One region of the Tunturiibacter empetritectus genome, then DNA from elsewhere that is predicted to be linked to it. Evidence: predicted binding sites of a transcription regulator. Region 1 holds the regulator's gene; each other region holds the start of a gene.
What was found. The regulator LexA, encoded in region 1, represses DNA repair genes until DNA is damaged. The targets are predictions, from matches to a motif close to CANTTCGCTTTTTATTCGC.
Positions count from the first base shown of each region.

Region 2: the regulator LexA is predicted to act here: its motif matches at 6,398-6,416, upstream of RBB75_RS06080 (recombinase RecA).
Region 3: the regulator LexA is predicted to act here: its motif matches at 3,028-3,046, upstream of dinB (DNA polymerase IV).
Region 4: the regulator LexA is predicted to act here: its motif matches at 6,295-6,313, upstream of RBB75_RS03400 (ATP-dependent DNA helicase).

Region 1 is NZ_CP132932.1:4,186,561-4,194,343, forward strand. It holds gene RBB75_RS17455 (DUF4097 family beta strand repeat-containing protein) at 1-498, opposite strand, end outside; gene RBB75_RS17460 (efflux RND transporter periplasmic adaptor subunit) at 617-1,825, opposite strand; gene lexA (transcriptional repressor LexA) at 2,007-2,612, opposite strand; gene RBB75_RS17470 (alpha/beta fold hydrolase) at 2,753-3,799, shown strand; gene RBB75_RS17475 (response regulator transcription factor) at 3,961-4,704, shown strand; gene RBB75_RS17480 (hypothetical protein) at 4,691-4,954, shown strand; gene RBB75_RS17485 (sigma-54 dependent transcriptional regulator) at 4,984-6,369, shown strand; gene flgB (flagellar basal body rod protein FlgB) at 6,895-7,263, shown strand; gene flgC (flagellar basal body rod protein FlgC) at 7,267-7,783, shown strand, end outside.
Region 2 is NZ_CP132932.1:1,452,411-1,460,193, reverse strand. It holds gene RBB75_RS06095 (hypothetical protein) at 158-451, opposite strand; gene RBB75_RS06090 (error-prone DNA polymerase) at 438-3,653, opposite strand; gene RBB75_RS06085 (DNA polymerase Y family protein) at 3,646-5,160, opposite strand; gene RBB75_RS06080 (recombinase RecA) at 5,157-6,188, opposite strand; gene RBB75_RS06075 (hypothetical protein) at 6,602-6,817, shown strand; gene RBB75_RS06070 (SOS response-associated peptidase) at 6,820-7,602, shown strand.
Region 3 is NZ_CP132932.1:601,492-609,274, reverse strand. It holds gene ctaD (cytochrome c oxidase subunit I) at 1-597, opposite strand, end outside; gene coxB (cytochrome c oxidase subunit II) at 622-1,650, opposite strand; gene dinB (DNA polymerase IV) at 1,940-2,998, opposite strand; tRNA gene RBB75_RS02385 (tRNA-Gly) at 3,170-3,244, shown strand; gene RBB75_RS02380 (S41 family peptidase) at 3,317-4,930, opposite strand; gene RBB75_RS02375 (peptidylprolyl isomerase) at 5,207-7,168, shown strand; gene RBB75_RS02370 (3'-5' exoribonuclease YhaM family protein) at 7,247-7,783, shown strand, end outside.
Region 4 is NZ_CP132932.1:819,645-827,427, reverse strand. It holds gene RBB75_RS03430 (3-deoxy-D-manno-octulosonic acid transferase) at 1-1,011, opposite strand, end outside; gene RBB75_RS03425 (hypothetical protein) at 1,145-1,771, shown strand; gene RBB75_RS03420 (GNAT family N-acetyltransferase) at 1,788-2,315, shown strand; gene trmFO (methylenetetrahydrofolate--tRNA-(uracil(54)-C(5))-methyltransferase (FADH(2)-oxidizing) TrmFO) at 2,403-3,755, shown strand; gene RBB75_RS03410 (hypothetical protein) at 3,807-4,124, opposite strand; gene der (ribosome biogenesis GTPase Der) at 4,331-6,250, opposite strand; gene RBB75_RS03400 (ATP-dependent DNA helicase) at 6,374-7,783, shown strand, end outside.

The DNA.
Region 1 (7,783 bases):
GCCTGTGCCAAGGGTGGTCATGCCCTGGACGCCGCGAACGTGGACGTTGCCAGAGCCGCTCTGCGCTTTGACAGAGGCTCCAACGTCCTGAATATCGACGTCGCCTGAACCGGTGGTGGAGTTGATGGTGGAGGCGCGTGGGAGGGTAATGTCGTAGTCGATGGAGATGTTGCGGAAGAGGTCGTTGTTGTGGCGTTCGCCGATGGTGATGTCATTGCCGCTCTGGACGATGGGCGGATTGCTGATAATCTGCTGGATGCGGCTGTCGGTGTCGGAGCCTCCACTCATCCAACCGTGGCTGGAGTGGAGGTGTGCGACGATGTGGACCTGATCTACGGAGCCGGGATGGAGACGAATCTGGCCGGAGCCGGTAGAGACAGAGACATTGGGGGAGCTGCCGGCGCTGAGGGTGCGCTCAAAGTTGCCGTCGGCAGCGAAGGCTGTGGCTGCAGCTAGTGTGAGCATTGCGGCGGTGGAGGCGAAGACTGTCATCTTCATGGGCGTTCCTTTTTTCGACTCTGGGTAACTGCGATTTGGATGTTAGCTCGTCGGGTGGAGATTGCGATCAGTGTCTGCTCAACTGGCAGACTTTGGTTCATATCACTGGTCTTACAGGTTATTGCTGAAGGATGACGGTGTCGCCGGGGTTGAGGCCGGCAAGGATCTCGGTTTTGGTGCCGTTGGAGATGCCGGCCTTAATGTCGATCTTTTTGCGGCCGGTCTTTTGTTTGGGGTCCGGGACTTCGACGGAGGCGTTGCGGTCTTTGTCGTAGAGAACGGCCTGCTCGGGTACAGTGAGGACGTTTTTGTGCTCTTCGAGGAGGATCTCGGCGTTGGCGGTCATGTTGGCTTTGAGTTCGCCGCCTGGATTGTCGATGGAGACGCGGACCTCGAAGGTCGTGACGTTATCCTTTTCTACGCCGAGGGGTGCGATCTTGGTGACTTTGCCGAGAAAGGTCTTGTCCTTGAACGACTCGACTTTGATGCGGGCGGCCTGACCCATGTAGACCTTGCCGATGTCGGACTCGTCGACCTTACCCTGGACGTAGACCTGGTTGGTATCGCCGATAGTCATGACGAGGGTGGCTGTTGAGCCGAGGACGAGGATGGAGCTGACAGCGTCGCCGATCTCCACGTCGCGGGAGAGGATGGTGCCGTCCATAGGGGAGATGACGGTGGTGTAGCCGAGCTGCTCTTCGAGTTGCTTCAGAGACGCCTTGTTCTGGGCTACCTGGGCCTCTGCCTGGCGAAGTTTCGAGGAGTCGACCGAGATTTGCGAGACGGCCTTATCACGGGTGTTGGCGGCAGAGAGGTACTTCTGCTGAGCGTCGTCGAGCGCCTGCTGGGAGACCACACCCTCTTTGGACATCTGGAGGTTGCGATCGTACGTGTGTTTGTACATCGGCAGATCGGGCGCTTCAGCGTTAACCTTGTCGTACTGGATGGAGGCTTCGGCGGCGCGAGCGTTTGATTCGGCTGCGGCGAGTTGGGCCTTCTGTGCGGCGACCTGATCGAGGATCTCCTGCTGGTCGAGTTGGGCGAGAACCTGGCCCTGATGGACGTGGGCATTGATGTCGGTGTCGAGGCGAGTGACGATTCCTGAGGCTTTGGATTTGACCTCTACCTTAGTGATGGGCTGAACCTTGCCGGTGGCGACGACGGAGCGGGCGATGTCTCCACGCTCTACCTTGGCTAGCTGCGAGGGCTCAAACTTTGTGGTGTTGCCGCGGGCGGCTGCGACCACGCCGAGAACGACGGCTAAGACCAGGACGCTGAGGCCGACCCAAAGCCATGTCTTCCGTTTGTTTTTACGCTGCGTGGCCAATGGCTTGCTCCCGTTGGTGCTGGTGATATGAGTCTTCGGAGTGTGGTTACGCAGGAATGCGCTCCGCGGTTCCGTCGACTACGAAAAAGTTTACGTGGCGGCGTGCCGATGTTGCAGAGTCGACGTTTAGACGAGGGAGTTGGGAGGGAGGAAGCAGTGGGACAGGCGGACGGCTGCGAATTTATGCGTACTTTCGAAGAACCCCAAGGACCTTGCCCTGGATGCTGACATTGGCGGCTGGAGCGTAGATGGGAGACATCTCGGTATTGGAGGGTTGGAGGCGGATCATGCTGCCCTCGCGGTAGAAGCGCTTGAGGGTTGCGTCGGAGCCGTCGATCAGAGCGACGATGATCTCGCCCTCGCGAGCGGTACGGGTGCGCTCGACCAGAACGTAGTCGCCGGAGACGATGTGTTCGTCGCGCATGGAGTCGCCTCGGACTTCGAGAGCAAAGACCTCGCGGTTGCCGATGATGTCTGAGAGGGAGATGCTCTCAGCGCTCTCGATCGCTTCTACAGGCTTGCCAGCGGCGATGCGGCCCAGCAACGGGAGGCGGTCGGAGCCCTTTTTACTGCTGCGCGCGGGAAGGACGTCGATCGAACGGCTGCGATTGTGCGCGCGCTGGAGGAGGCCCTTATTCTGGAGGTTGGTGATGTGTTTATGGACGGTGGCGAGGGAGCTGAGGCCCAGACCGCTGGCGATCTCCTCGTAGGAGGGCGAGTAGCCATTCTTCTGGGTGAAGCCGGAAAGAAAGTCAATGACCTCTTTTTGTCGCCGTGTAATTGCCATGCGGATGATTGTAGCGAATAAAAAGCGAATTGCAAGGAGATCTTTCGAGTTAATTTTATCGAGGGGGATTCGAGGAGCACTCGCGATAGAGAGAGCGGAGATGGAGATGGAGATGATGAGGATATGGATATGCTGATTCCATGAAAACTTCTAAGAAGCTGGTTCGCCTCTTCGGGTTAGTGATGGCCTTGGTGCTCTTTGTGCCCGCGGGGTGGGCGGAGGAGGCACAGAAGATTGCCGAGTTGGGAAGCTGCACTTTGGAAAACGGTAACGTGGTGTTGGATTGCAGGGTTGGGTATCGCACCTTTGGCACCTTAAACGCGGATGGGTCGAATGTCGTGGTGATGCCTTCCTGGCTGAATGGACGGAGTGAGGATCTGGTGCCTCTCTTCGGGAATGACGAGACCGGGCACCGGCTGGTGGATACGTCGCGGTTCTTCGGGGTGGCCTTCGATGCGTTCGGGGATGGGGTTTCTTCGTCGCCATCGAATAGCAAAAAGCAGCATGGGCCGGAGTTTCCGGTGTTCACGATGGAGGACATGGTGCGTGCGCAGTATCGCGTGTTGACCGAGGTGCTGCATGTGCGGCATGCGCACGCGGTGGTAGGGCTGTCGATGGGCGCAGAGCAGGTGTTTGCGTGGGCGGTCCTGTATCCGAAGTTCGTCGATCTTGCGGTGCCGATTGTGGGGACCCCACAGGTAACGAGCTTTGATCTGCTGTCGAAACAGATCGTGATCGATGCGATCGAGTCGGACCCCGACTACAAGGATGGGCGGTATGTGACGGAGCCGCAGTTGAAGCTTGCCAATGCGATCGGGACGATGATTGTGAGCGCGCCACAGTATCGGAATGCTGAGGTTCCCAAAGCGCAGTTTGCACAATGGTTGAAGACGGTCGAGTCCCCGCAACGACAGGACGCGAATGACAGGGTGTGGCAGGCGAAGGCGATCATGCATCACGATGTGCTGCATGGAAGAACGATCGGCGAGGTTGCGCGGGAAGTGCCTGTGAAGTTCCTGGTAATTGTGGCGGCGGAGGATCGCATGGTGACTCCGCAGCCTGCGCTGCAGTGGGCGAAAGCTGTGGGGGCAGAGACGTACATTTCGGCGGGAAGCTGCGCGCATCTGATCATGAACTGCGACGCTGAAGCTGTGTCGTCGCGCGTGGAGCGGTTTTTGGCGAGGTAATGCGAAAATTCCCGTTTTGAAATTGTCCCCAAAAAAGACTGTGAAGAACTCTTGTCAGGATGAGCAGGATGCACCAAGGTAATAACACGCCACCGAAACGGTAACGCAATTTCGGTTGGACGGTGTGACCTGAACAACTTGATTGTGCCTTGGGAGACGAAATGCGAGTTCTGATTGTGGAAGATGATGCAGCTTTAGGGTTGTTTCTCCAGAAGGGTTTAAAGCTGGAGGGACACCAAGTGGATTGGGTGTGCGATGGCGAGGCTGGGTTGCGGCATGCGGAGGAACATCGTCCGGACCTGATCGTCCTGGACCTGAGTCTTCCGCGAAAAGATGGAACCGAAGTGCTGGCGGAGATGAGCGGGCGCTTCGATGAGACCTCGGTGCTTGTGCTGACTGGCCGCAGCTCGGTGGAAGAGCGGATCAAATGTTTGAACCTGGGCGCGGATGACTGTCTGCTGAAACCTTTCAGTTTTCATGAACTGACTGCGCGTTGCCGGGCATTACTGCGGCGGCGGGAGCAGTTCGCCGACCCGGTGCTCCGGCATGGCGACGTCGAGCTGAACCGGATGGAGCGCAAGGTAATGCGGAACGGTCAGCTGGTGGACCTGACGGTAAAGGAGTTTAGCCTGCTGGAGTTTTTGCTGAAGCGGGGCGGGCAGTGCTCCAGCCGGAGTGAGTTGCTGCGAGATGTGTGGCAGATGTCTCCCGATGCCGGGACCAATGTGGTGGATGTGTACATCAACTATCTGCGACGGAAGCTGGCGGTGGCGAGTATAGATGGCGACCTGGGGTACTCGGTCATCGAGACAGTGCGAGGAGAAGGTTACCGGATGAGCAGCGGGCGTAAGAGTGCGGGCCGGGTTGACCTGCTTCCGGCGAGTGCGGCGTATGCCGGTGCGTGAGCTGGCACCACAGGCAGGTCCTGCAGATTTCGTGGAGCGCCTTGACGTCGCGCTGCACGACCTTTGTCAGCCGCTGACGGTGTTGCAGTGCAGGCTGGCGATGGGCGAGATGATCGGAGAGCCGGATGCAATGCTGGAGGCGATTCGAGAAGCTTTGAAAGAGTGTGTGCGGTTGAACCAGACGGTTGGAACGATGCGAACGATGTTGCAGCAGGTAAAGGAAGATACGAACGACGAGAGGATAGGGTGACGGAGATGGGCATGGGACGGGAGTCGGTGATGAACTCAGTGTCAAACATGGACGCAGCCGAGGTGGCTGCTGTGCGGACGGTGGTATTGGCCAGTGCGGATGCGGGGTTGAGGCAGCGTCTGCGTGCCTCTCTTACGGGGCTGCGGTGGCAGGTTCGCGAGGCCAGTGGTGGGGCGGAGGCGATGGCGCAGCTTGAGGACGCACGGTCGGAGGCGCTGCTGGTGGATAGCTGGCTGCCGGATCTTGAGGTGGGTGAGTTTGCGAGCGTGATCCGGATGATGTATCCGGCCATGGAACTGCTTCGGGTGGATGGCGGCGCAGATGGTGGAGCGCGAAGTCCGCGGCGTAATGAGTTGCTGCACGCGCTGCGCGAGGCCCAGAATACTCCGGTGCACGCTCCGGTGAACGATACCGCGGCGTGGGCTGCGGCTCCGGTTTCGGTGCCAGTGCCTGCGGCCACCACCGCTTCTGCTGCAGGAGCGAGGGGGCCGATTCGGATGCCTTCTCCAGTACGAAAAGATGTGGACCAGAGCGAGGCTCGGGAGAGAGAAGAGCAGGTTCGGCTGGAGTCGACGCGGCAGGCGCTTGCGGTTCTGCTGGGGCGGGAGGAGACAACGCGGCCTGCAGCAAAGACCGAGGCGATGTTGCCTGAGATGATTGGCACGAGCGAGCCGATGCGCGAACTGACGCGGTTGATCCGGCTGGTGGCTCCTCGGTCAACGACGGTGCTGATCGAAGGGGAGACGGGAACCGGAAAAGAGGTCGCGGCGCGAGCTTTGCATCGCTTGAGTGAGCGGGCGGGGAAGCCGTTTGCGGTGTTGAACTGCGCGGCGATTCCTGAGGCTCTGCTGGAGGCTGAACTGTTTGGACATACGCGCGGAGCCTTTACTGGCGCGGTGCAGTCACGAACCGGGCGGATCGAAGCCGCGCATGGGGGAACGCTCTTCCTGGATGAGATTGGGGAGATGCCGATGGCGTTGCAGGCGAAGATGTTGCGGTTTCTGGAGTGCGGCGAGTTGCAGCGGGTAGGCGATAACGAGACGATGCGCGTGGATGTGCGGGTAATCGCGGCGACGCATCAACCGTTGGAGAAGCTGGCCACGAGCACTGGCGCGGAGAGGACGTTCCGGTTGGATCTCTATCACCGGCTAGCTGTCTTTCCGGTGGAGGTGCCGGCGTTGCGGGATCGGATGGACGATCTTGGACTGCTGGCGGAGCACATCCTGGAGCAGATGGGGCAGGAGATGCCGCGCAAGCGATTGACCGTTAAGGCAGAGGCGAAGCTCTACGAACACAGCTGGCCAGGCAATGTGCGGGAGCTGATGCACGTGCTGGAGCGTGGCGCAATTCTGGCAGCAGAGAAGATGGAGATTGGGGAGGAAGAGATTCGTTTCCGGCGGGCCACTCGGAGTTAAGACGAGTGGCCTGGGAGTAGGGAGGGTGGACTGGAGCCAGGATGTCGTTTGGAGTCGAGGGCTGTTGGCCGAAGCCAGGTTGGCTGGCTTTAAGTCGAGGCTGCTGGCCGTGCTCGTCTAAAAATCACGGATTGAGATCATCTAAGATGAGACGAAGTCGAGCTCGCCTAAAAAATAGTTGAAAATCGTGGCGTATTTTTAGTCAGGCAAAGAGTGGATGCTAAAACACCACCTTCACCACACATCTCACCACGTCTTCACCACCAAAACACCACAGCCAAAACCATGTTTTCTCGGAAAACCCCTGCAAAATCCATCTAAATACCAGACGAAAAAAACTTCATACAATCCCCCAAACTTCGAACCCCGATCTCTGATTTTTTAAACGATCATGATTCCGAATTTTCAGGCAATCTGTGGGTGATGGACAGTTCGGGATCGGAAGTTGATAAGAGCGCTCTCATTTGAGGGCGCTTTTGTTTGGTCGTAGGACTGCATAGATCATGGCGTGGAGGGGAAGGACCTATGCAGACGACGACAGCGATGGGCGACGCTTTGGGACGGTATCTGGATCTGACCAGTCAGCAGATGCAGGTGACCGCCAGGAATATGGCGAATGTGGATACGCCTGGGTTCAAGACGCAGGGGTTCGATTTCGAAGGGGTGTTTGCGCAGCAGTTGAACGATGGCGCGGGCGCGGCGGGTCTTGAGGGTATGCAGGCTCCGATGCAGGATGTGGATGGCCTGGTGGCGCGGCCGGATGGAAATAACGTGTCCATGGATCGCGAGGGCCTGCAATTGGCCAAGGCGCAGATGCAGTTCAAGCTGGGGACGCAGCTTTTGAAGAGCGAGTTTTCAACGGTGATGAGTGCAATTCATATGGATTCGAAATAAGCCATGAATATCTTCGGAGTAATGGATGTGAGCGGTTCGGCCTTGAAGGCCGAGCGGGTACGGGCTGAGGTGGTGGCTTCGAATATGGCCAACGCCGAGACGACACGGACGCCTGATGGCGGGCCGTATCAGCGGCACCATGTGGTGTTTGAAGCTCAGAATGGCGGGACGTTTCAGGAGTCGATGGCGAACCAGTTGGGAGGTGGCTCGAGCGTTGGTGCTGGGAACGGCTTCAAAAATATCTACACCGGTGGGATCAGTGGTGGTTTGAGCGGTGACTTGACGGCTGCCAATCCGACACCGGGCGGAGTTGAAGTGACTGGCGTGATCGCGGATGCAAGTAAGCCGCTGCAGCGCTATGACCCCTCGCATCCGGATGCGGGCCCGGATGGATTTGTAGCGTATCCCGATATCAATCCTCTGACGGAGATGGTGGATCTGATGGGTGCGACGCGATCGTATGGGATGAATGCGTCGGCGATTACGGCGGAGAAGAGCATCTTCAACTCTTCGCTTGATC
Region 2 (7,783 bases), 2.2 Mb from region 1:
CCTCGACCGGCTCAGTGATTTTCGCAGTAACTCTCTTTTTATTCGCGGACATGCTGGTCAGGACACTTATTTCAATTGGCGATATCAGTCAATGCCCTCATGGAGCAAGTTTAGGAATATTGGTCTTGTAAGACACGCTTGTGTCTACCCAAAAAACCTATCTCGGAGTTTCTTCATCTGTCGCGACATACCAGGCGACATCTCTCGATTGAAAGAGATCAGGATGCCGGGAAGTCAGATGAGAAAGCACAATCTTCGCGATGCGGACGCTATGCTCAACTTCTTTTTCCCACTCCACGTTTGCGAGCCCGTCGCTCTGCGTTGGGTCCCAACGTGATGTGCGAATCGCGAGGACAAGACTGGAGGCGATGAGCAGTGCCGACCCAAGCTTTTGAAAGTCCACCTCCCGACGATAGCCGCCCACCCGAGAACCAACATTAGTGGAAGTCATGCGACGTCACCTCTAACACTCGTGTCAGTAGAGCTTTGATTCGTGAGGCTTTGACATGAATCGTGCCGTCTTCGTTCTGAAGCGGCCCTTCCACCGAAATGAACTTAGCGTTCGAGATTGCGCTACGATTTCGCTCAAAGAATTCCTTGGTAACGATGACGTTAAAAATCCCTGTCTCATCCGAGACGGACAGGAAGACCGTACCCTTCGCTGTACCTGGCCTCTGTTTTACGATGGCCAAACCCGCTGTCCTTACGAACTCTCCGTTCCGTCGCTTCCTCAATTCAATGGCAGTGAGATATCCCTGCTTGTTAAGTTCCTGCCTGCGAAAGTGCATAGGATGCGGGCCGGTGGTCACACTCGTTCCAGCATAATCGGCAACCAAGCGTTCTTCTGAGGTCATCTCTCGTAATGGAAGACTTTTGCTGTTTTCCTGGAGCCAATCGCTTTGCTGACTGAGCAAAGGTCCTTCCAGCTTGCCAGCCCGTTCTACTTGCCAGAGTGCGTCGCGCCGATGCTGCACTCCGTCAATACCATTCATCGCGCCCACACGCGCGAGCAAAGCCAGCTCCTTCCGGTTCAAAACAGGTACACGTAAAGCAACATCCTCGACAGAACTGAATCGACTTGCGTCGCGGGCGCTGACAACCGCTTCCGCAGCATGTCGCCGAAGACCTTTCGCATAGCCCAGACCAAGCCTAAGCGAGAGCGAATAGTCCGGTTCGCGTTCCAGCGTACAAGCCCATCCCGATACCTGAATATTTATTGGTTTAACACGGAGCCCATGACGCCGAGCATCTTCGATCAAGACGGCTGGACTATAAAAGCCCATCGGCTGGTTATTCAGAATCGCGCAAGTGAAGGCAGCGAGATACTTTATCTTGAGGTACGCCGAAGCGTACGCGATCAGAGCGAAGCTCGCCGCGTGCGACTCAGGAAATCCATAGAGCGCGAAGGAACTGATGTTCTGGATGATGTTTTCCTGGGTTGCCGTGTCGAGGCCGTTTGCGGTCATTCCGGCCCGGAGCTTGCCTTCAAGATTCTTCATGCGCTCCCAGGATCGGCGCATTCCTACTGCGCGGCGTAATTCTTCTGCCTCCGCACCTGTGAAGTTCGCAACCGTCATCGCCATGCGGAGCAATTGTTCCTGAAAAAGCGGCACCCCTAGAGTGCGTTTTAGTGTGCTTTCGAGGGAGGGGTGAGGATAGGTGATCTCTTCTTTCTTCTGTCGTCTCCGCATGTAGGGATGCATCATCTTGCCGACGATGGGCCCAGGGCGAATGATGGCAACCTGCACCACTACGTCATAGAACTTCTCTGGCTTGTTTCGAGGTAGAGACGCCATCTGTGCACGGCTCTCAACCTGAAACATACCGATCGTGTCGGCCCTCTGCAATGCCCGATACACTTCCGTATCTTCGGGCAAGTCGGAAAGATCTACGGGGTCACCATAGTGCTCAGGGATTAGCTCGACGCAATCCTTGAGCACGGCCATCATGCCGAGCCCGAGCAGATCGACTTTGATGATGCCGAGGTCGGCGCAGTCTTCCTTGTCCCACTGCACGACGGTGCGGCCCGGCATGGAGGCTCGCTCCAGCGGAACCACGCGATCTAGTTGCCCCTGGCAGATAATCATGCCGCCCGAGTGTTGCCCCAGATGACGCGGAAGATCCTGGATGCGCATACAGAGTTCAAGATATTTCGCGATACGCGGATGCTTGATATCGAAGCCAGCATTGCGAAACGAGTGCGCCATCGTGTCGGTTGGTCCACGCCACTCGAAGTGGCTAACGAGACTCGATAGCCTCTGAAGTGATTCACGATCAAACCCGAGCGTCTTCCCGACTTCACGCGCTGACGACTTTCCGCGATAGGTAATCACGTTAGCGCACATGGCTGCACCCAGTTCACCGTACCGTTGGTAAACATGCTGAATGGCTTGTTCCCGTTTGTCTTCCGAAGGCAGATCGAGATCAATGTCCGGCCACTCGCCGCGACTCTCGCTCAGGAATCTCTCAAAGAGCAGTTCCATTCCAACCGGATCGACCGCCGTGATCTCCAAGGCATAACAGACCGCGGAGTTAGCCGCGCTCCCGCGCCCCTGAATGAGAATATTGTTCCGCTTACAGAAGCAGACGATGTCCCAGACAATAAGGAAATATCCTGCAAAACCAAGCTTTGCAATCAATGCAAGTTCATGCTCGACTTGCTTCTTCGCACGTTCGAAAAGTCCCGAATTGCTTTTTGCCCCGTAACGCTTCGTAACTCCCTCGGACACACGTTTCCGGAGAAAGCTGTCCATTGTCTCGCCGTCCGGCACCGGATAGCGCGGAAACTCGTATCCCAGGTCACCCAACTGAAATTCAAGACGATTGGATAATTCGACAGTGTTAGCCACAGCACAATTCAAATCAGCGAAAAGCGTCGCCATCTCGGAGGCCGAACGGAGATGGCGTTGGCTGTTCTCGGATAAGAGTCGCCCCGCGAGATCAAGTTCTGTGTGGTTCCGAATCGATGTGAAGAGGTCAAGAATTTCGCGGTCATAGGCGTGCGCATAGCGCACTCCATTTGTGGCCAGCAGTGGCAGCTTCAGAGAACTAGCAATACGAATCGCTGCTTGATTGCGCCACTCTTCCTCGCGCTCGTGATGTCGTTGCAATTCCACGTAGACATTCTGGGGACCAAAGACGCGGACCATACGCTCAACCACATCGCGCCCAGCGGTCTCGCCGCCGCGCGCCAAGGCCGAGGCGAGCGGCCCTTCATCGCCACCTGTCAGGCAGACCAGACCACGCGAGTAATCCTGCATTTCTTCGAGCTTCGCTGACCCATCTCCCTTGCTCTTCTCTCTCATTTTGAAGCGTGTGATGAGCTGGCAAAGATTCTGATACCCCTCCCGTGACTCGCATAGGAGAGGCAGTCGCACAGGCTCCGCAATGTGTTGGTGCGGGAGCCATTTCGGAGGGGTAAGACGAGTACCGAGGTTAGGAACCGCGATCTCAGCCCCAACATGGGCTCGAATGCTATTTCGTTTCGCAGAGGTGTGGAAGCGGGCTGAGCCATAGACGCCGTTATGATCGAGCAACGCCATTGCAGGCATCTCTATTCCAACTGCACGCTCTACCAACTTTTCGGGTTGGGAGGCTCCCTGAAGGAACGAGAACGCGCTCGCGCTATGGAGTTCGACATAGGGGTTAGTCATAGAGTGCCTCCATCTGCCATCGATTTCTTACCCTGTCCCGCACCACGCAGCAGCACAGGAGTGATCCATCCTCACTACGCGCATCGAGATCCCACTGTTCCATTCCGTAACGATCTCGACTCCACCATGCGCCGCTTGCGAACCACGGCCCATAGAGATGCTCGACCACATAGCGCCGGGTGCGAAAGCGTAGACTCTTGGGCCGCGCATCCTTCAACATGACGGCTATCGGCTCGGGTGGACGCAGTTGCCGAAGGGAGACTCGCGACATCGGGGATGCCGTGATAGTTGCGTCTCCTGACGGCAGGGTGAATGGCTCGATACGGAAGCTACCCGGGAGATGTTGATCGGGGAGAGCCGGAGATCCGACATTGCCTTCTCCCACGAGCGCCGACAGACGCGCTAGCGTGATATCCAGCCGGCCTGCTTCCGGCAACTGAGGAGAAAACAGTCCGAGCTGAACCTTGCTGGTAGAGCCGGAGTCCGCACGCAGTCCGACAGCGAGAATCGCTGCCCGTGGTGGATGGGCCTCAAGATCAAGGTGGAGCAGTTTGATCCAGAGTTGCTTGTCATTTGTTGGCAATGCGGGACGTACCGTCCGCTCATGAGTGCCGCTGCCTTCGAGGTCCAACGTAACAGTCACAGAAGCCAACGCGAGAACGCGCGCTGACACACGCGCGATGAGTTGATCCAGCATCATCGCGATACCAAAGAGGAGCGATTCCAGGACATCGAGTGGCGAATCCAGTTCCAGTCTGTCTTCAAGCCGAAACACTGGCTCCGCCGCTTGGAAGAGGTGGGGCAGCGATCCTGCTGCCATCTGCCGGAGTCGCTTGCCGTCCTGGCCCATACGGGAGATCAGTTCTTTCTCAGGAAGGGTTGCCAACTCTCCAAGTCTGTAGATGCCCCACGATGCGAAGGTTTCCAATTGAGTGTCAGACACTGCAAGAACAGTCAGCGGTAAAGATGACAACGCGGCCGCTTCCTCACCCAACGCGACAACCTGCACCGAGGCTCGCCGTGAGAATCCCTTCGCGAGGCTCACAGCCGTATGGAAGTTCGTGCTGACTGCGACGCTCGCGGACATGCCGCTGGCTCGGATCTGTGTGATGAGGCTTCTGCCTAATTGCTCAGGTGGTCCGAACAAACTTCGCGTTCCCGTAATGTCGATGCCACAGAGGAACGCTGTATCTTCGCTTCGGTCCTCCACCTGCGGCGAGAAGCTTCCGGCTACCTCAAGCAACGCAGCCTTCGTCATGCTTTCCGCGACAGTGGACCGACGCATGATGATTGGATTGGCGAACGTTTCTATTTCGACGCGAGACATGCGGTGCTTCATGCCAGCAAGCCGGGCCTTGGTGTTTAGCGAGCAGACCTTTTCGCTGGGCACTTCGCCAGTCATGACGACGCAGGCTGCACCACGTAATTCCGGTCTCAGCCGTAGGAGCGACTGTGCGGGAAACTCCCGCACATAGAGGCAGGCGTAGAGAGAAGCTTCGTTTGTCATCGCTGACCTGCCCAGGTCACGCGGTTTTGCCAGCAAGCTGTCGTGACGTTCTGGGGAGGCTTACGAATCGGGAGGATATTACTTCCTCGCTCTTGGAAGCGATGCCGCGTGACCTCTGCCTTCGGCTGTGTTCCGGAGAACACGGTTGTCTCCTCGCGGAGCATCCTTGGAGTATGCAGACGCAACAAGAGTTCTGCGCTACTCTTGGCACAGACATACTGGGTCAAAAGAACGATGCTCGACTGCGTCCGTTCTGCCGCTACGCGATACCGATGCCATGTCCCTAGCTCTACGCGCGACACGAACTCTGGCGCGATGCTTCCAAGATCGAGCACGATGGCACCGAATCCGCCGGCCTGCAGGATCAAGTCGGCGCTCTTCAGACCCTGTTCAATCCGCTGGTACTGGCCGAGTGCGGATCGCCTCCGCACTGGAGATACCACAGGCTGAGAAGCCGGAGCATAGGTGACCTGAATAGGGCGCGTCTTTCGTTGCGGTTCCGCACACCGTGGATTCAGCGCCTCGGTCTGAAGCAGACCGCTGACAGCCAAAGAGAGGCCCTTGGCTTCATGCCGAGGATGAGTGCCACAGCCGCCTCCATGAATACCTTTCTTTGGTGTTCCAGGAATCAGGTATGCGTTTGGAAGCGCGAAATCGCGGGCCTGTTCCGGATTAGAATTTTCCGGTACCCCGCAACGTACCCAAAGAAGCCGCCGCAGATCGATGCCGGCTGCAGCAGCAGAGGCCGGGTCGAAGGTGTCCGATACATCTATCCAGGCGGCAACTTTGCCACTTTCGACGACCCGCGCAATAAGGGATTGCGCCAGGGAGGTCCGGCCGGAACAATCTGGACCGGTGATCTCGCTGACTGATCCGATCCGGAAACCACCTTGTAAGAGATCATCTACCGGCGCAACCCCTGAAGAGACTACGGGTCGGACCATCTTCGCAACCGGAGTCAGGGCAGAAGGGATCTTATTGGCGAGGGTACTTTCGACTTGAATACGGAGGGCAGAGGATGACGGCATCGTGAACAACCTTCGCCAAATCTTCGCCTATTACATTTGAAAACGCAACCGCCCTTGCCTCCAAAATTGGGCAACAAATCATTTAGGTAATTGATTCTATGCCGATTATTTAAGGCAAAAAATGTACTGTCGGTATAGGAGCTGAAGCAGGTTGGGCGTGATTTATGGAATAACCGTAGACAGAGGTTCACTCTGGATAGCAATTTCCGCCGAATAAACGCCGATTTGCATCCAACAGAAAAGTCAAAGAGTTTGGTAGTGGACCGTCTAGGGGCAGAGAAGCGTTCAAACTGCTGCAGAAATTATGAAACCGTGTTACCTGGCTCTAGTGGACCATGGTGACGGCTGTCAACAGATGCAATGAAGCTTGAGTTAGCTAAACCCGATTCCCAAATCCCAGCCCGGAGCACCACATGATCAGCGATGCATTAGAAAAAATCATAATCAAACGAGTGGATATCGCTTATGAACTCACGGGCTCCGATGGCGTCAGTATCGCTGTTTACCTAAACTGGGATCCCATCGAACAGATGTTTCGTAAAGCGGATTTCTCGACTGAGTACATCGAAATGCGAAAGGCCGAAATTGACCGCGGCGGCGAAACAGCAATTGACGAGACCGAGGAATAGCTATGTGCGGCCGTTACTACAGCCAAGGCGACAAACAGCGTATTGCGGAAGCTTTCAAGGTGGGCAAGATGCCGCCCGGCTATCATTTGCCTGCGGATTACAATATCGCTCCCAGCACCTACCAGCCAGTCATCCGTCCGGACCGGGAAACGAGGGAAAGGGAACTGGTGCCGATGAGATGGGGATTGGTTCCCGCCAAAGTCGCCGACCCGAAAGCATTTAAGATTTACACCACCTCCAACGCCCGCGCCGAATCGATACTTGATAAGCCTATCTGGAGAGGGCCTTTCCTCCACACACGTTGCCTGATACCGATCGACGGTTTTTATGAATGGCTGCAACGCCCCGGTCTCCCTCAGCCTCCTGCTATAGAGCCCGGCGAACACGGCCTGTTTCCAGGAGCGCCACCACCACGGATGAAGACGCCAAAACCCAAGTCGGCCTCGAAGCCTGTTTATAAATTCGAGATGAAGGGCCATACGCCATTTGCAATGGGTGGCCTGTATTCACAATGGCGACCACGTCCGGGTGATATGCAGGAGCCGCTGGATACATTTTCCATCGTCACGACGGAAGCGAATGAGATGATGACGGCGATCCATGACCGGATGCCGGTAATCCTCCACGAGCGCGACTATGACCGCTGGCTAAACGACTATGATGAATCGCGGCCGCCCATTGATCTACTGCGGCCTTTCGAGTCGGAAGGCATGAGTATGACTCCAGCAAATCAGCTGGTAGGCAACGTTAAAAATAATGGGCCAGAGATGCTCAATAGTGCTTAGGCCCCACCGGGATCATTTGTTGAAATGACCTCGGGCCCAAAGCCAAAGCGCGAAACACCGGCAGAATTTTCTCAGCGCGCCGACTCTGTTACGCTCAGCATTGCGCGCATCCATGAAGCAAGATGGTAGTGATACGGCGCCCACAATCGCTGCGTCAGCCAGGCGAAGGCGTGGCATATGA
Region 3 (7,783 bases), 1.3 Mb from region 1:
CATGCAGAGGATGGTGGTGACGATGTTCAGTGCAGTTCCTATGCTACCTATGCCGCTGAGAAAGACGGCGAGGGTCCAGTAGTCGGTGCTGTGGCCGGGGGAGAAGACTTTTGAGGTGAGAGGGGCATAGGCGAACCATCCGACGTCAGGCGCGGAGCCTGCGGCGTAGAGGCCGCTGCCGCCGATGTAACTGAAGTAGAGCAGGAGGCCGGCGAAGGCGGAGATCCAGAAGCTGAAGGCGTTCAGCCGTGGGAAGGCCATGTCGCGCGCGCCGATCATCAGGGGGACGAGGTAGTTTCCCATGCCGAAGAGGATAGGCATGCCCATGAAAAAGACCATGGTGGTGCCGTGCATGGTGAAGAGCTGATTGAAGACCTGCGGTGAGACGAAGTGGTTGTTTGGAATGGCGAGCTGAATGCGCATCAGGATCGCTTCGAAGCCGCCGATGACGAGAAAGATGAGGGCGTAGACGATGTACATCAGGCCGATCTTTTTATGATCGACCGTGGTCAGCCACTCGTAGATAACGTTGAGCGGCTGCTTGCCCTGCGTCTCCTGTGTCTCGTCGATCGCTTCCAATACGGGAGTTGTAGTCATGCTTCGCTTCTTTCCGGTAAAGGGTTAGTGAAGCTGAGAGAGATAAGCGGTGATGACGTCGAGATCATGATCGTTCAGGTGCATCGCCGGCATCAGCGAGCCGGGCTTCATGGTGTTTGGATCCTCGACCCACTTCTTCAGATTCTCGGGCGTGTTTTGAATCGGGCCGGAGGCGATGGTGTCGCGGCTGGCGAGATGGGTCAGATCGGGGCCGAAGCGACCGGTGGCGACGGTTCCTTTGACGGTGTGGCAGTTGATGCAGGCGTTCTTCATGAAGACGGCCTGGCCTTCGGTCGCGGCGGGGTTGCCGGGGAATTCTTGTTGCGCGGGTTTGTTCTGCTGCTCGATCCACGCGGCGAATTCCTGCGGGGACTGCGCGTAGACGCGGAGGAGCATCTTGGCATGCTGGGTGCCGCAGTATTGGGCGCACTGGCCGAGATAGAGGCCTGTTGCTTCAGGGTCGATCCACATGGTGTTGACGCGATTTGGGATTAGGTCCATCTTGCCGGCGAGGCGAGGCACCCAGAAGCTGTGGGAGACGTCGGCGGAGGACATGGTGAGATAGGTTGGGGTAGGCGATGCGGGATCGCTGATGGGAACGTGGAGCTCGTTGGCGGTGACAACGCCGGATTTGGGATAGCGATACTCCCACCAAAACTGATGGCCGATGACGGTTACATCCATGGCGCTTGCGGGCTTGGGAATTGCCTGGGTTCCGAGGATCACGCGCGTGGTGGTGAGGAAGAGCGTAACGACGATCAGGATCGGAATGACGGTCCAGGAGAGCTCGATCTGGTTGCTGCCGTAGATCTGGGCGGGCTCGCGATTGGAGTCCGTCGGGCGGTGGCGGAAGCGGATCAGCGCATAGAGCAAGAGGCCGGCAACGATGAGAAATATAACCAGCGTGATAGAGAGGACCAGCATCGACAGGCCGAAGGTGGAGCGTGCCGGAGTGCCTGCGGGGTCGAAGACATTGGTGGGGGTTTGCGCGAAGGCCGTACCGGCAACTAAAGACAGGCTGAACGCTGCTCCCCGCAAGATCCATGCGGGCATGATTCTGTTTTGAGAGGTATCTGTCGGCGAATGTCCGGTGAAAGGAGACAAGACGGTATGACCTCGCTACGCAACAGGTTGAAGGAGCATCACTAAAGCCAAGGGTCTGAAAACGATGTTAAACCAATCCAGCACGGTTGATTGAACTTGCGAAACATTTTGTTTCGTTTATGACATTCACCCGCGTTAGATGGAAGTGAGATTCAAATGGCGGCAGCTTTGTAAAGAGAGATTTTTGGAGATTATCTCACTGCTGTTCGCGATCATGTTGCGCGGGTTTGATGTGGATCTAGTCGAACAGAGGGGACTGCGGGCTTTCGGCGTCGCGAAAGTTACTCAGGCCGACCCCCACCAAACGGAAGCGTTGAGCAGGTTCCAGAGTTATACGCCCTCGGAGGAAGAGAGCGATAGCGGTGAGCTCCTCGCAGGATTCTGGAGGGAGGGGAGGGGTGTGGCTGCGGGTGAGGATGCTGAAGTCGCTTGTCTTTAGTTTTAGAACCACGGTTCGCGCTATGCGACCTTCTTTGCGGGAGGCGGTCCAGACTTTTTCTGCGAGACGACGGATGAGCTCCTCGGTTTCAGACAGGGGGATGTCGCGCTCGAAGGTGTCTTCGGCAGAGATGGATTTGGTTGGCCTGTCCGGGATGACCTTGCTGTGGTCGATCCCCCGGGCCAGCTCGTGGAGGCGTACTCCGTAGCGGCCGAACTGTGCTTCGAGGGCGCTTGATTCCAGGGCCAGCAGGTCAGCGATGGTGAGGACGCCGATCTGCTTCAGGCGGGTTTCGGTGACCTTGCCGACGCCGGGAATGCGCACTACGGGGAGGGGAGGGAGGAAGGTTTGAACCTCCTCGGGTTGAATGACGAAGAGACCGTTTGGTTTGCGCCAGTCGGAGGCGATCTTGGCGAGGAATTTATTCTGCGCCACGCCAGCGGATGCTGTGAGGTGGAGCTCGTCGTGAATCTGCTGCCGGATGGTGATGGCTACCCGCGTTGCGGTGGGCAGGCCGGTCTTGTTCTCGGTGACGTCGAGATAAGCCTCGTCGAGGGAGAGAGGCTCGATCAGATCGGTGTGGCGCTGGAAGATCTCTTGCACGGCACGGGATACGGCACGATAGCGAGTGAAGTCGGGCGGCACGAAGATCGCCTCTGGACACAGCCGTTCGGCATGAATGGCCGGCATTGCGGAGTGGACACCGAAGCGTCGGGCCTCGTAGGAGGCTGCACAGACCACGGATCGCTTGCCACGCCAGGCGACGACGACGGGTCTTCCGCGCAGCGCCGGATCATCACGTTGCTCGACCGAGGCATAGAACGCGTCCATATCTACGTGAACGATCTTGCGGATCATGATTCAGCTCCATGATAGGCCTCGGGGTTGAGAATGAAGAGTGAGATGTCGGCAGCCATCTTTTGATGTGTGCGCGAAGCGTGCGGATCTTTGTGCCTGATGGGTGCGATTGAGTGAAGCAGGGAAACCCTCAAGTTTTGCTTGAATCTTTTGCGTATAATTGGAGTCGTTGCGGGAGTAGTTCAGTGGCAGAACGTCAGCTTCCCAAGCTGAATGTCGCCGGTTCGATCCCGGTCTCCCGCTCCATTACTTTGAAGCATGGAAAAGGCGTTCAAGCTTGTGCTTGAACGCCTTTTTCTATCGTCGATGAGTTACGGTTCAGCGGCTGGCGGTGTTCTTCTGGGCCAGCTTGGAGTGATCTTCGAGGGTCTGGGCTTCGGGTAGGAAGGTGACTGCCTTGGCGATCTGGGGGTCCCACTCGGCGCGGACTTTGAGACCTTCGAGTTGACCGAACTGCGAGGTGAAGAGCTCGCTCTTGATGCTCTCCTTGACCCAGTCGCTGACGCCGGCGATGTCGGAGTCGGTGTAGTCAACCTGATTGTCCTTGAGGAAGGCCTTGAACTGTTGAAGGACTGCATCGTCGACCGTGAAGTCTTTGGTGACGGTGTGGCTGGCGAGATAGTGCTTGCTGAAGTTGAAGAAGGCGTAGTGGATGAGGAGGCTATCCTGGAAGTGGTTCAACTTCTGGTTGTCGATCTTCTCGTCAGGAGTGATTCCGCCGCCGCCGTAGACGGTACGTCCGGAGTCGGTGAGTTTGACCTCGAGGTTGCTCTTGTCCTTCGTTTTGTCAGCGTCGTCGCGGACGTAGTAGTAGTCGTAGAGGGAGACATGGTCGTAGTTGCGCTGGATGAGGCGGCCCGAGGGCGTGTAGTAGTGATAGGTGGTGAGGGCGAGGCCGGTGTTCTCGGTGATCTGAAAGACCGTCTGCACAAGGCCCTTGCCGAAGGTGGTTTCGCCGACGATGAGGGCGCGGTCGTGATCCTGTAGGGCGCCGGAGACGATCTCAGCGGCTGAGGCGGTGTTGCGGTTGACCAGAACGACGATGGGGAACTTAGGACCTTCTTCGCCGCGGGTTGCGCGATAGACCTGATCCGGGAATGCGCGTCCGCGCTGGGAGACTACGATCTGTCCCTTTTGCAGGAACTTGTCGGACATGTTGACGGCTTCGTTGAGCAGGCCGCCGGGGTTACCGCGCAGGTCGAGGACGAGGCCGTGAATGTCGCCGAACTTGTCGAGTGCGTCGCCGACTTCGTGGCTGGTGGTTTCGATGAAGCTGGAGACGTGGATGTAGCCGACGCCGGGGCTGAGCAGGAAGGCCAGATCAACCGAGGGGCGGGGGATTTCGTCGCGGACGAGATCGAAGACGAGAGGCCGGGCTGCGCCTTCGCGAACCATGGTGACGGAGACGTGGGTGCCGCGTGCTCCTTTGAGCATGGTGGCGACTGCAGTGGAGTCCATGCCTTCAGTGGATTTGCCGTCGACGGTGAGGATCTCGTCGCCGGGACGGATGCCGGCTTTATAGGAGGGAGTTCCTTCGAAGGGATAGAGAACGACGATCTTGGTCTTGCCGCTTGGGGTGGGCTGCGGCTGAATAGTCATGCCGACGCCGTAGTATTTGCCGTGCTGGTCTTCGCGCATCTGGGCGAAGGCTTTGGGGTCGTAGAAGTTTGAGTGGGGATCGAGGACGTGGAGCATGCCTGGAATCGCGCCGTCGTAGATGGCCTTGTCGGTCTTGTCGGTGTTGAGGGGCTCGGCGTAGTTCTGCTCGACCAGGGAGTAGACGTTGGTGAAGGAGTGGAGTGAGTCGCGCAGGGTGGACTCATCGCTGGCGGACTGGGCGGCGACCTTCTGGTTGATGAAGGAGCCGATGACGGCGCAGGTGGCCAGAAAGACGGTAGCGGAGAAGAGTGCGCGGCGGGTGCGGGGAGCCATGGGCTTGGGTGACCTCAAAAGGGTGGAGACGGCGCTTAAAGATGCGCTGGGACAGACGTCCTATCTTGGACGGAGTATAGCATCCGGGGGTGAGCCGGAGCTGCGCCGAAGGAGGGATTCGCTTGTTCGGGGCGCGGCAGTTAGAATTGAGTACGGATACCGTCCAATCCTGGGTTGAGTCTAAAAAACAGGGCGGACGTGTTGGGCGATAAGGGTTCGGACCCGGGCAGTGGCTGGGATTTTGATGTTGGGATGTTGATAAAGATACGAGTGACGATGACCTTGAGAATTTCGCAGTTTGCGGTGGTGTGCGGGCTAGGTTTGCTGACACTGCCGGGAGTGGTGCAGGCACAAGCGCCGCGGTACCAGAGCCCTTTGAGCGTTCCGAACGCGCCGCAACCAGTGTTGACGCTACCAGTGACTCAGCCGATTACGCCGAATGGGACCGTTGTGGAGGATGTGGTCGTGCATGTAAACGACCAGATCATCAGCCGGAGCGATGTGGAGCGAGCAGAACAACAGCTTGCGGAAGAGGCCCGACAGAGCGGGGCAAGTGCTGCCGACGTTACTGACAGGCAGAAGAACCTGCTGCGCGACATGATCGATAAGCAGTTGCTGCTCTCACGAGGTAAGGAGCTGGGGATCAACGCGGACGCGGATGTAATTCGTCGGCTGGACGAGATTCGCAAGCAGAATCACATGGACACGATGGAGGACCTCGAGAAGGCGGCGCGGCAGCAAGGCGTGTCTTTTGAGGACTTCAAGGCTGGGATTCGCGATAGCGTGATTACCCAGCAGGTGGTGCGGGATGAGGTGGGCCGGCGTCTGCAGATTACGCAGGGCCAGGAACAGGCTTACTACGACGCGCATAAGCAGGAGTTTGTTCAGCCGGAGCAGATCAAGCTGAGCGAGATCCTGATTCCTTCGGCTGCCGACGCCGATGATGCCGCGGTTGCCCAGGCAAAGGCGAAAGCAGACGGTATTGAAGCAAAGCTGAAGGACGGTGGGAACTTCGAGGAGTTGGCGAAGGCGAACTCTGGCGGGCCGACCGCCGATAAGGGCGGGGATCTGGGACTTTACAAGCGTGGGGCGCTGGCGAAGGTGCTGGAGGATCAGACCTTCAGCCTGAAGGCGGGGGAGTGGACGGCGCCGATCCGGACGCGGCAGGGGTTTGTGATCTTGAAGGTCACCGACCATGTGGCTCCCGGGGTGCCACCTATTAAGGACGTTGAACAGCAGATTCAGGAGGCGATGTACTCGGAGCAGATGCAGCCTGCGCTGCGCGCGTACCTGACGAAGCTGCGGGAAGAGGCTTATATCGATATTCGCGCCGGATATGTGGACTCGGGCGCGAGCGCGAAGCAGACCAAGCCGGTATTTACGGCGTATGCTCCGCCGGTCGTGAAGAAGAAGACGGCTCAGCAGAAGAAGAGATTTGATCGGGGCACGAAGTTCTCTACGGCTGCGAAGACGACTACGGCGCCCGTGGCTAAGCCGGTTGCCGCGGTGGCAACTCCGACTACGACCACGACGAAGAACGGAAAGCCTGCAAAGCCGAAGAAGGTGAAGCGGGAGAAGGTTCGGTTTGGACAGGCTCCGCGGAACTCTTTGCCGGCAGGGCCTGAGGAGACGGCTTCGGGGAGCGATGTAGGCGCTGGTGCGGCTTCGGCTTCGTCTGCCTCTGCGCAGGCGGCAGCTCCTGGAACGGCGATTGCACCGCTGGAGACGGTGGCGCAGGAGTCGAGCTCGGATACGGGAGCGAATCCCCTTGCAGCGACAACGCCTGTCGCTGGAAAGACACGTTTCAGTGATCGCGCAAAGGTTGATGCTGTAGCGAAGAAGACGGCGAAGGTAAAGAAGGTGAAGGAGAAGGCGGCTGCTGCGCCTGCTCCCGCGAGTGCGGAAGAGAAGGCGACCCAGCAGACCCAGGCGGCACCGCTGGGACTGAACGGGGACACGGCCAAGAAGAAGAAAAAGAAGAAGGTGAAGGGAGCGAAGAAGGAGCGGCTGCAAAATCAGGCTCCTACTCCGAAGGCTCCGCTGGAGGAGACGCCGTCGAAGGCTCCTGACCGAGGAACTCCGTTGGAAGGAGTTCATGGAACGGGAACTCCTGCACCGAAGGCGAGCGATAAGACGACACTGCCTCCGGCGACTGCGCCTCCTGCCAGTAATCCTCCGGATGGGGGGCAGCCACCGGCTACGCCGGGGTCGCCAATCCCGATTCCTCCTCCGCAGTAGACGTGCGGTTTTCCTTACAGCGCGAGGGCTTCGGCTCTCGCGCTTCTGTTTGGGTCGGTGCGCGGTATTCTGTTTGAGATGAAAGACTTTTTTGTTGAAGATGCGGCGCGGTTCGATAACGCGACAGTCACGACTTACTTTGTTTTGACGTCGATGCAGGTGAGAGACAAGAAGCAGGGGGGACAGTATCTTGCGTTGATGGTGAGCGATAAGACGGGATCGCTTGAAGCGCGTATGTGGGATGACGTGACAGAGGCGGTTGCGACCTGTGACGAAGGCTGCTATGTGAAGGTGCAGGGGGATATCTCCAGGTATCAGGGGAAGTTCCAGATCACGTTGAAGAAGCTGCGGCTGGCGGCGGAGTCGGAGGTCGATCCGAAGGACTTTCAGCCTTCGACGAAGTTCGATGTGGAGCAGATGTGGGGGGAGCTACGGGGGTATGTCTCTGCTTTCAGGAATTTAGAGTTGCAACGACTGGTGTTTGCGTTTCTTGATGATGAGCAGATAGGCCCTGCGTTCAAGGCGGCTCCTGCGGCGAAGCGGCTGCATCATGCGTGGCTTGGCGGGTTGCTGGAACATGTGCTGACGCTGGTGCGGGTGTGTCTGGGGACGGCT
Region 4 (7,783 bases), 1.5 Mb from region 1:
TCCGCCTCGGGGAACTAGGCTCCCACCGACGAAGGCCACCGATGCCAGGGCATAAACCGACGCAAGGTCTCCTATTGTGTCCAGAAAGAGGATTGTTCCGCCGACGATGTGGTCAGTGTGTTGCATGACTTCGCTGCATCGAACGAACGGGAATCCCTCTTTTCGAATCAGCTGTAAGACCTCATCGAAGCGATCGGTATGGCGCGGGGCGATCAGGAGCGTCGCGTCTGGAACAGCTTGGCGGATGGCAGGCCATGCAGCCAGGAGCGTCTGCTCTTCGCCGGCAAGGGTGCTACCTGCGACGATCAGCCTGGTTCCGGCCAGCGTCGAGGTGATTCGTCTCGTCATCTGGTTGTCGGTATTTGTTTGCACGTCATACTTCAGATTCCCGGTCACACGAACCCGCGTCTCCGGAGCGCCGATTTCTATTAGCCTGGCGGCGGTCTCGGGACTCTGTGCGAGGAACAGAGAGATCATCTCCAGGAATGGTCGCCAGAGACGCCGCAGCCGCATGTAGCGAGGGAACGAACGATCTGAGATCCGCGCATTAACCACTATGATCGGAGTTCCATCTTTTGCGCACTCGGTGATTAGGCGCGGCCACAGCTCGCTCTCCATAAGCACCAGTATCTGCGGCCTCAGCACGTTCAGGTACCGTCGGACCGGAGACTTGAGGTCCAGCGGCAGATAGAACACGGGCGAAGCTGGCAGCCTCTTCTTCGCGAGCCTCTGACCCGTCTCCGTGGTTGTTGAGACGGCCACTAACGCATTCGGCAGCCTCTCGTTGAGTTCGCGGATCAACCGGGTTGCGGCCATCACCTCGCCGACACTTACGGCGTGGAGCCAAATAATGCTTTGCCCGGCGACCGCCGCTTGCAAGCCCTTTGGCACCAGTCCTAGCCGTCCGCGCAGCCCCGCCCGGTATCGCCCGCTGGTTGCCATCCGTACCAGCCAGTAGGGAGCGCCCACTACCAGCACGGCTACCAGCAACGCGCTATAGACCACCATCATCACCGTCGCCGAGCCCTCGCTTTACGTTGTACGCCAGCGGAGATGATAATCAACCCTGGCTATGAAGTCCCACCGGTTCCCCACGATTCCGATCCTACTAGTAACTAGTTTCTGCTTTTTTGCAGGCAGCGCTTTGGCCGCCGACAAGAAAGCGCCGCCGGTAAAACCTGCGAACCAGTATGCTGCCTTCGAGACGCACCCTAACGAAAAGGTTACCGTTGCGGCGGAGCCTTGCGACGACCCGAAGGACTGCGACTTCTTCCGTCTCCCCTATATTCAGCACGGCTTTGTTGCAGTCCGCGTTATATTTACGAACGAAAGCGACGCGCCGCTCTCTCTCGACGACGCCCGCATCCAGTTCATCTCCATTAATAGCGACAAGATTCCGGCTGCGACCGACGATGATCTTCAACGCCGACTTTTTTCTACTAAAGGGACGGCGGGCAAGAAGATCCCCCTCCCAATGCCCCTGCCGCCCATTACGATGCATGACAAACCTGTCGATAAGCAGATCACCAAGGACGACGGCGACTTTGGCTTCAATGGAACTACGGTCAATCCGCACAGCACTCTGGCCGGCTATCTTTTTTATGACGTTCGCGAACTGCCTGACCGACCATTGAAGGGTGCTGAACTCTACGTCAAGATGGTCCATACACTGGACGGCAAGAAGCAACTCTTCGACTTCAATATTCCATTCGACAAATGGCTCGCCGCGCAACCTGGAGCGAAGTCGGCTGAGGCTACGCCTAAATTATGAACACAGGAATCAATCCATGACGACTATTACCCCTTTGAACCCCAACGGCACACTCAATCTGCGGGCTGCTACACCTGCGGACATTTCTCAGATTCTCGTCTTCGTTCGTGATCTCGCCACTTATGAGCGCGAACCGGATGCCGTTCTTGCTACGGAAGCCGATCTGCTTCGGGATGGGTTCGGGCCTGACAAACGCTTCGACTGCATCATCGCCGAGTTGGCTGATGGTGAGACGATCACGGCTGCCGGCTTCGCTCTTTATTTCTATAACTACTCGACGTGGCGCGGACATGCGGGTATCTATCTTGAAGATCTTTACGTCGACCCGAAGCATCGCGGGAAGGGAGTTGGGAAGGCTCTGCTTACTCGGGTCGCAGCTATTGCGGTTGCCGAGGGTTGTCCGCGGTTTGAATGGAGCGTGCTTGATTGGAATACGCCATCTATTGACTTCTACCAGCAGTTGGGAGCTGTGATGAAGTCGGAGTGGAAGGGAATGCAGGTTTCGGGGGAAGCTCTGGTTGCGCTGGCTGCACTATCGCAGTAGATCAAAGAGTGCCCTGGTAGCTCGTAAAGTTGTTCGACTGGGTTGACTGCGAAAAGCTTCCTCAAATTCCTCTATGCTTGAAGGAGCATGAAAAAGATAAAAGTCATCGGGGGCGGCCTGGCTGGCCCCGAAGCAGCACTCCAGGCAGCAAAACGTGGCTGCGAAGTCGATCTTTACGAGATGCGCCCGACGCGTTCGACGGAAGCCCATCAGACCTCCGATTTTGCAGAACTTGTCTGTTCCAATTCGCTGAAGTCCGAGTCTGAAAATACTGCTCCGTGGTTGCTAAAGCAGGAGATGCGGCGGGCAGGGAGCATCCTACTTGCCGAAGCAGATGCTACGGCTGTTCCCGCTGGACATGCGCTTGCGGTTGATCGCGTTGAGTTCTCCAAGCGCGTAGCCGAACGCATCGCGGCGGAGCCTCGCATACGTGTTCATCGTGAAGAGGTGACTACGCTCAACGAGGCTGACTCTGACACTCTAACGATCCTTGCGTCAGGTCCGTTGACCAGCGCGGCGCTTGCTGGCGAACTTCAGCGCCTTACTGGATCTGACCATCTGGCTTTCTACGACTCCATTTCGCCTATCGTTGACGCCTCGACCATCGATATGTCGAAGGTTTATTTCGCGGCGCGATATGACAAAGGCACTGCCGACTACATCAACTGTCCCTTCACCAAGGAAGAGTATGAGCGGTTTATGGAGGCTCTGACGACGGCGGAGGCTGTGGAATCCAAGGACTGGGAGAAGTTTCCTGTGACCGGGACGGCCGAGAAGCTTCAGTACTTTGAAGGGTGTCTTCCCATTGAGGAGACGGCTCGTCGTGGTCGCGATACGCTTCGTTTCGGTCCGATGAAGCCAGTCGGGCTCACCGATCCGAAGACAGGCCGCTGGCCTTATGCTGTCGTTCAGCTTCGCCAGGAGAACCTCCGCGCCGACTCTTACAACCTTGTAGGCTTCCAGAATCATTTGAAGTACGGTGAGCAAAACCGCGTTCTCAAGCTTATCCCGGGCCTTGAGAACGCTACTTTTCTGCGCTATGGCCAGATTCATCGCAATACGTACATCCATGCCCCGTCGCTGCTTACCGAAAGCCTCCAGCTCAAAGCTCATGCGGGCATAATGATCGCCGGACAGCTCAGTGGCGTTGAAGGTTATACCGAATCGATTGCGTCTGGAATGCTTGCGGGAATCTATGCTGCGTCGATCGCGAACGGTAATGTGCCTGCGATTGCGCCTCGGCTGAGCGCTAATGGCTCGCTGACGCACTACATTACCCACGCAGAGACGAAAAAGTTTCAACCGGCTAACATCACCTTCGATCTTCTGCCATCTTTGGAAGAGGATCTCCGCAAAAAAATCCGCGACAAAAAAGAGCGCCACAAACTTCAATGTGATCGCGCTTTAGAGGCCTGGGTGGAGTGGCTCGCCGCCAACTAAGTGGGGCGAGCCATTGCGTAACAAGAACGTCTTCGTCTCTTGCCCACTCTATCAGGCAGTGTTTTTACTCATCTGCGTTTTGATCAATCCCACGATCGCCATGACTACCGCGCCGCCTACGCCGCCGCCAGCCACATTTCCTAGAATCGATGACATATCCATTCCGCCTGAGGCCGCGGCAGATGTAGCCGCACCGGCTGCCCCGCCTGACAACAGCATACTCAGCAGTTGTCCACCGCCGGCACCGCCAACGAGCCCGGCAACTGTATTCCCGATGGGGCCCAGGTCGAATTTCTTCAACAACGCGCCGGCAATATTGCCGCCTACTCCTCCGGCGATCAAATCGGTAACAATACCTGCTACATTCATGGCGTTTTCCTCAGTGTTCCCGGGCCTGGTGGAGCATCTACACGTGCGTCTGCCAAAACAAGCTTGGGAAGTTCTTGGGGAGACTGATATTTACCCACTGATCGGGAAAGAATGCAACATTTATCTGAAAACTTGCTTTCCGCCAACTACGTGCCTGTGGTGCGAGGCGATTTTGCAGCAGTTGAGTCCCACTTAACTCTCATTTTCTATTCGGCTTTTTTCTTGTTTCGAGCTTTGATCTTGAACCAGATTGGGCTTCCGATAAAGCCGAAGTTCTCCCGGATCTGGTTGCCCAGAAAGCGCTCGAACGAGAAGTGCATCTTTACATCCTTGTCCGTGAAGAGCACGAACGTTGGAGGAGCAACCGCAGCCTGCGTCATGTAGTAGATCCGGACGCGCTTGTTCATCGGCACGCTTGCTTTTTGAAAGTCGACTTTTTCCAGAAAACGGTTCATCTGGCCGGTGGTTACGCGCTTGCGTCTCTCACGTGCGACCAGCTCTACCTTTTTGAAGACGGACTCTATGTTTTTTCCATCGGCTGCAGAGATAAATAGCAGCGGCGCATATTCGAGGTACTTTAATTTATCTCGAACGTCCTGCTCGTAGAGCTTTTGATCGGCTGGTGGCTTGCCGTCGAACAGGCGCATGCCATCCTTGCCGATGCGGGTCATCAGATCCCACTTGTTGACGACGATAATTACGCTGCGGCCACTCTCGTGTGCGTAGCCGCCGATGTTCGCGTCGAGCGCGGCAACGCCCTCAGTCGCATCGATGACGAGCAAGGAGACATCTGCCGCTTCCAAATGTTTTCGGGCCATGATGACGGACAACTTTTCGGCCATCAGCTTCGTCTTGCCCTTTCGGCGAATTCCTGCGGTATCGACAAAGCGGAACGCATGACCGTCGCGCTCCACCACTTCATCGACTGCATCGCGAGTGGTTCCTGCGATGGGTGAGACGATGGCCCGCTCGGTTCCAGTGAGCGCATTGAGAAGCGTGCTTTTGCCGACGTTCGGTCGTCCGATGATGGCGATCTTTGTCTCGCGGCTCTCATACTCGCCGTGTGATCGGAGCATACGCGGGCGTCTCGGCGCGGTATTCTCTGACGCTTCCGATGCGAGGGTCGCAGCGGGAGAGACGAAAAAGTCCGGGCCTGTTTCATCTTCTTCCGCTTCGTCGCTTTCTGTGAGCATCACCTCAGGCTCTTCGATTCTCTCCTCAGGCTCGGGGAGCACTTCGAAGACCGCATCCAGCAGATCGCCCATTCCTGAGCCGTGTTCGGCCGAGATGGGGAGAACATTTTTGAAACCAAGGCGCCGGAAGTTCTCCGCCTGTGACTGCATTGCGTCGGTGTCCATCTTGTTTACAGCGAGAAACACTGGTTTTCCGCCGCGCAAAAGCAGTCGCGCGAGTTCGAGATCGGGCGAGGCCAACTCGGTGCGACCATCCACGACCATCACAATCGCATCGGCCTCTTCCAACCCAACCTTTGCCTGGCGGAAGATCTCCGACGGGATCAGAGCCTCGTCGTCCGGTACTACGCCGCCCGTGTCGACCATTCTTGCGGCACGGTTCATCCACTCGATCTCGCCGTAGATTCGGTCGCGGGTAATTCCCGGTTCATCGCCTACGATCGATCGACGCGAACCAGTCAGGCGATTGAAGAGGGTGCTCTTACCTACATTGGGACGGCCACAGATGGCGATCAACGGCAGTTCGCGTGCGTCTGCGTGCTCGGTCTCGGTGACCATCTGGGAAGCCAACAACTCGATATCCCGCCAGTCGTCCTCGATTCGCTCGCGACCTGCGACGTTCGCCGAACGTGGCGTCTGTCGCCCGACGATCCCATCGGCTGGTCTCTCCAGCTTCGGACGAACTGCTCCCGCGGGCTTTCTGGGAGGAGGTCCGTCTGGGCGGATTGCCTTTCGCTTCTCCCGGTCAGGAGATTGCTTGGTGACTCGCGAAGCCTTGTCTACGGCGGCTCGCTTCGTCGAAAGGATCTTCCGCTTCCGCGGGTCGATGGCTCCTGTCGTTGGGGTGGACTTTGGAGCGCGACCTTTTTTTGGCCGCGTGCTGGCCTGCCTGTGCTTTTTGCCTAACCGCTTTCTATCGTCTTTCTGAGCCACGGAACGTCCAACTTTCTCCCGCGCACGCATCAGGCGGCCAGGCTTATTACGCTAATTCTTCGCTTCCCCCTCTATTATAGAAATTGCAAAGCCTCTGTGCCGCCGATCCTCCAGCAAATCGCCTTGTCTACGACCGCTCCCATCTCGATTACGCCTGTGAAGCCGGAGAATCTGCCGAATCTCCGTGATTTTTTTGCTCCGGGCGGTATGCTGTCTCGATCTTCGCTGGCCTTTGAGCATCGTCAAGGGCAGTACGACATGGCACGGGCTATTGAGTCTGCTTTCAAGGAGAAGCGTCACCTGATTGTTGAAGCGGGGACGGGAACGGGTAAGACGCTCGCGTACCTCTTGCCTGCCCTACGACTAGCCCGAGAGCGGGGCCAGCGGGTCATTATCTCGACTGGCACCAAGAATCTGCAGGAGCAGCTTTATTTCAAGGACGTTCCCTTTCTTGAATCCCTTCTTGGCCCACTCAAGGTTTGTTATATGAAGGGCCGCGCCAACTACCTTTGCCGGCATAAGCTCTACGCGCTCCGGGACAACCCTCTTCTGAATGGCCTGGAGGAGATCGATCAGTTTCATCAGATTGCTACGTGGGAGAAGACGACAGAGACCGGGGACCGGGCGGAGCTCGATCACCTGCCAGAGTCCTCCGCGCTGTGGCACAAGCTTGATGCCCGCACTGAAGTTTGCCTTGGCCAGAGCTGCCCGGACTGGGAGCGCTGCTTTGTCACCGGGATGCGGCGCAAGGCACTCGAGTCGGATATCGTCATCGTCAACCATCATCTTTTTTTTGCTGATCTAAATATCAAGCAGCAGGCAGCGGGTGCACCTGACGCCGGCATTCTGCCTGAGGCTGCTTGTGTCATCTTCGATGAGGCGCATGAGTTGGAAGAGATTGCCTCGAACTATTTTGGAATTGGACTCTCTACTCAACGGGTTGACGAGCTTGCGCGCGATGTGGAGATGATGCTCAAGGCAAAACAGGCCAGCACATCAGCGATCGAGAGCGCCTGCGCGACTCTGAAAGACCGCTCGCGCCTGTTCTTCTCTGTTCTTCCGACGGATCCTATGGGGATGCCGAATGGCGGGGGGCGCATGCCCTTTCTTCACCGCGAAGCTTTTCTAGAGGAGAGCGGCGATACCTATACGGCCACCCTGAATGCACTGACTCGACTCGAAGGTGAACTCGATTACCTCAAGAATGTTGAGGAGGCCTCTGGCCTACGTAAGCGTGCGGCTGACATTCGCGCTCATTTGGCCTTCTTGCTTGAATCGACGGATCGAAACACCGTCTTTTGGATCGAGCGTCGCGCCGCCGGCGGGGTGCGGAACTTTGCGCGTGGAACAGGGCAAGCGAGCTTTCACACACATCTGCAGGCGACTCCCATTGATGTCTCCGAGTTGCTCACCACATCGCTCTTCGATAGCTACAGCTCAATCATTCTCACTTCGGCGACGCTTACCGTCTCGGGAGGATTCGATCACATTCGCAGACGCCTCGGACTTACTTCGGCTCGAGAGCTGATCGTT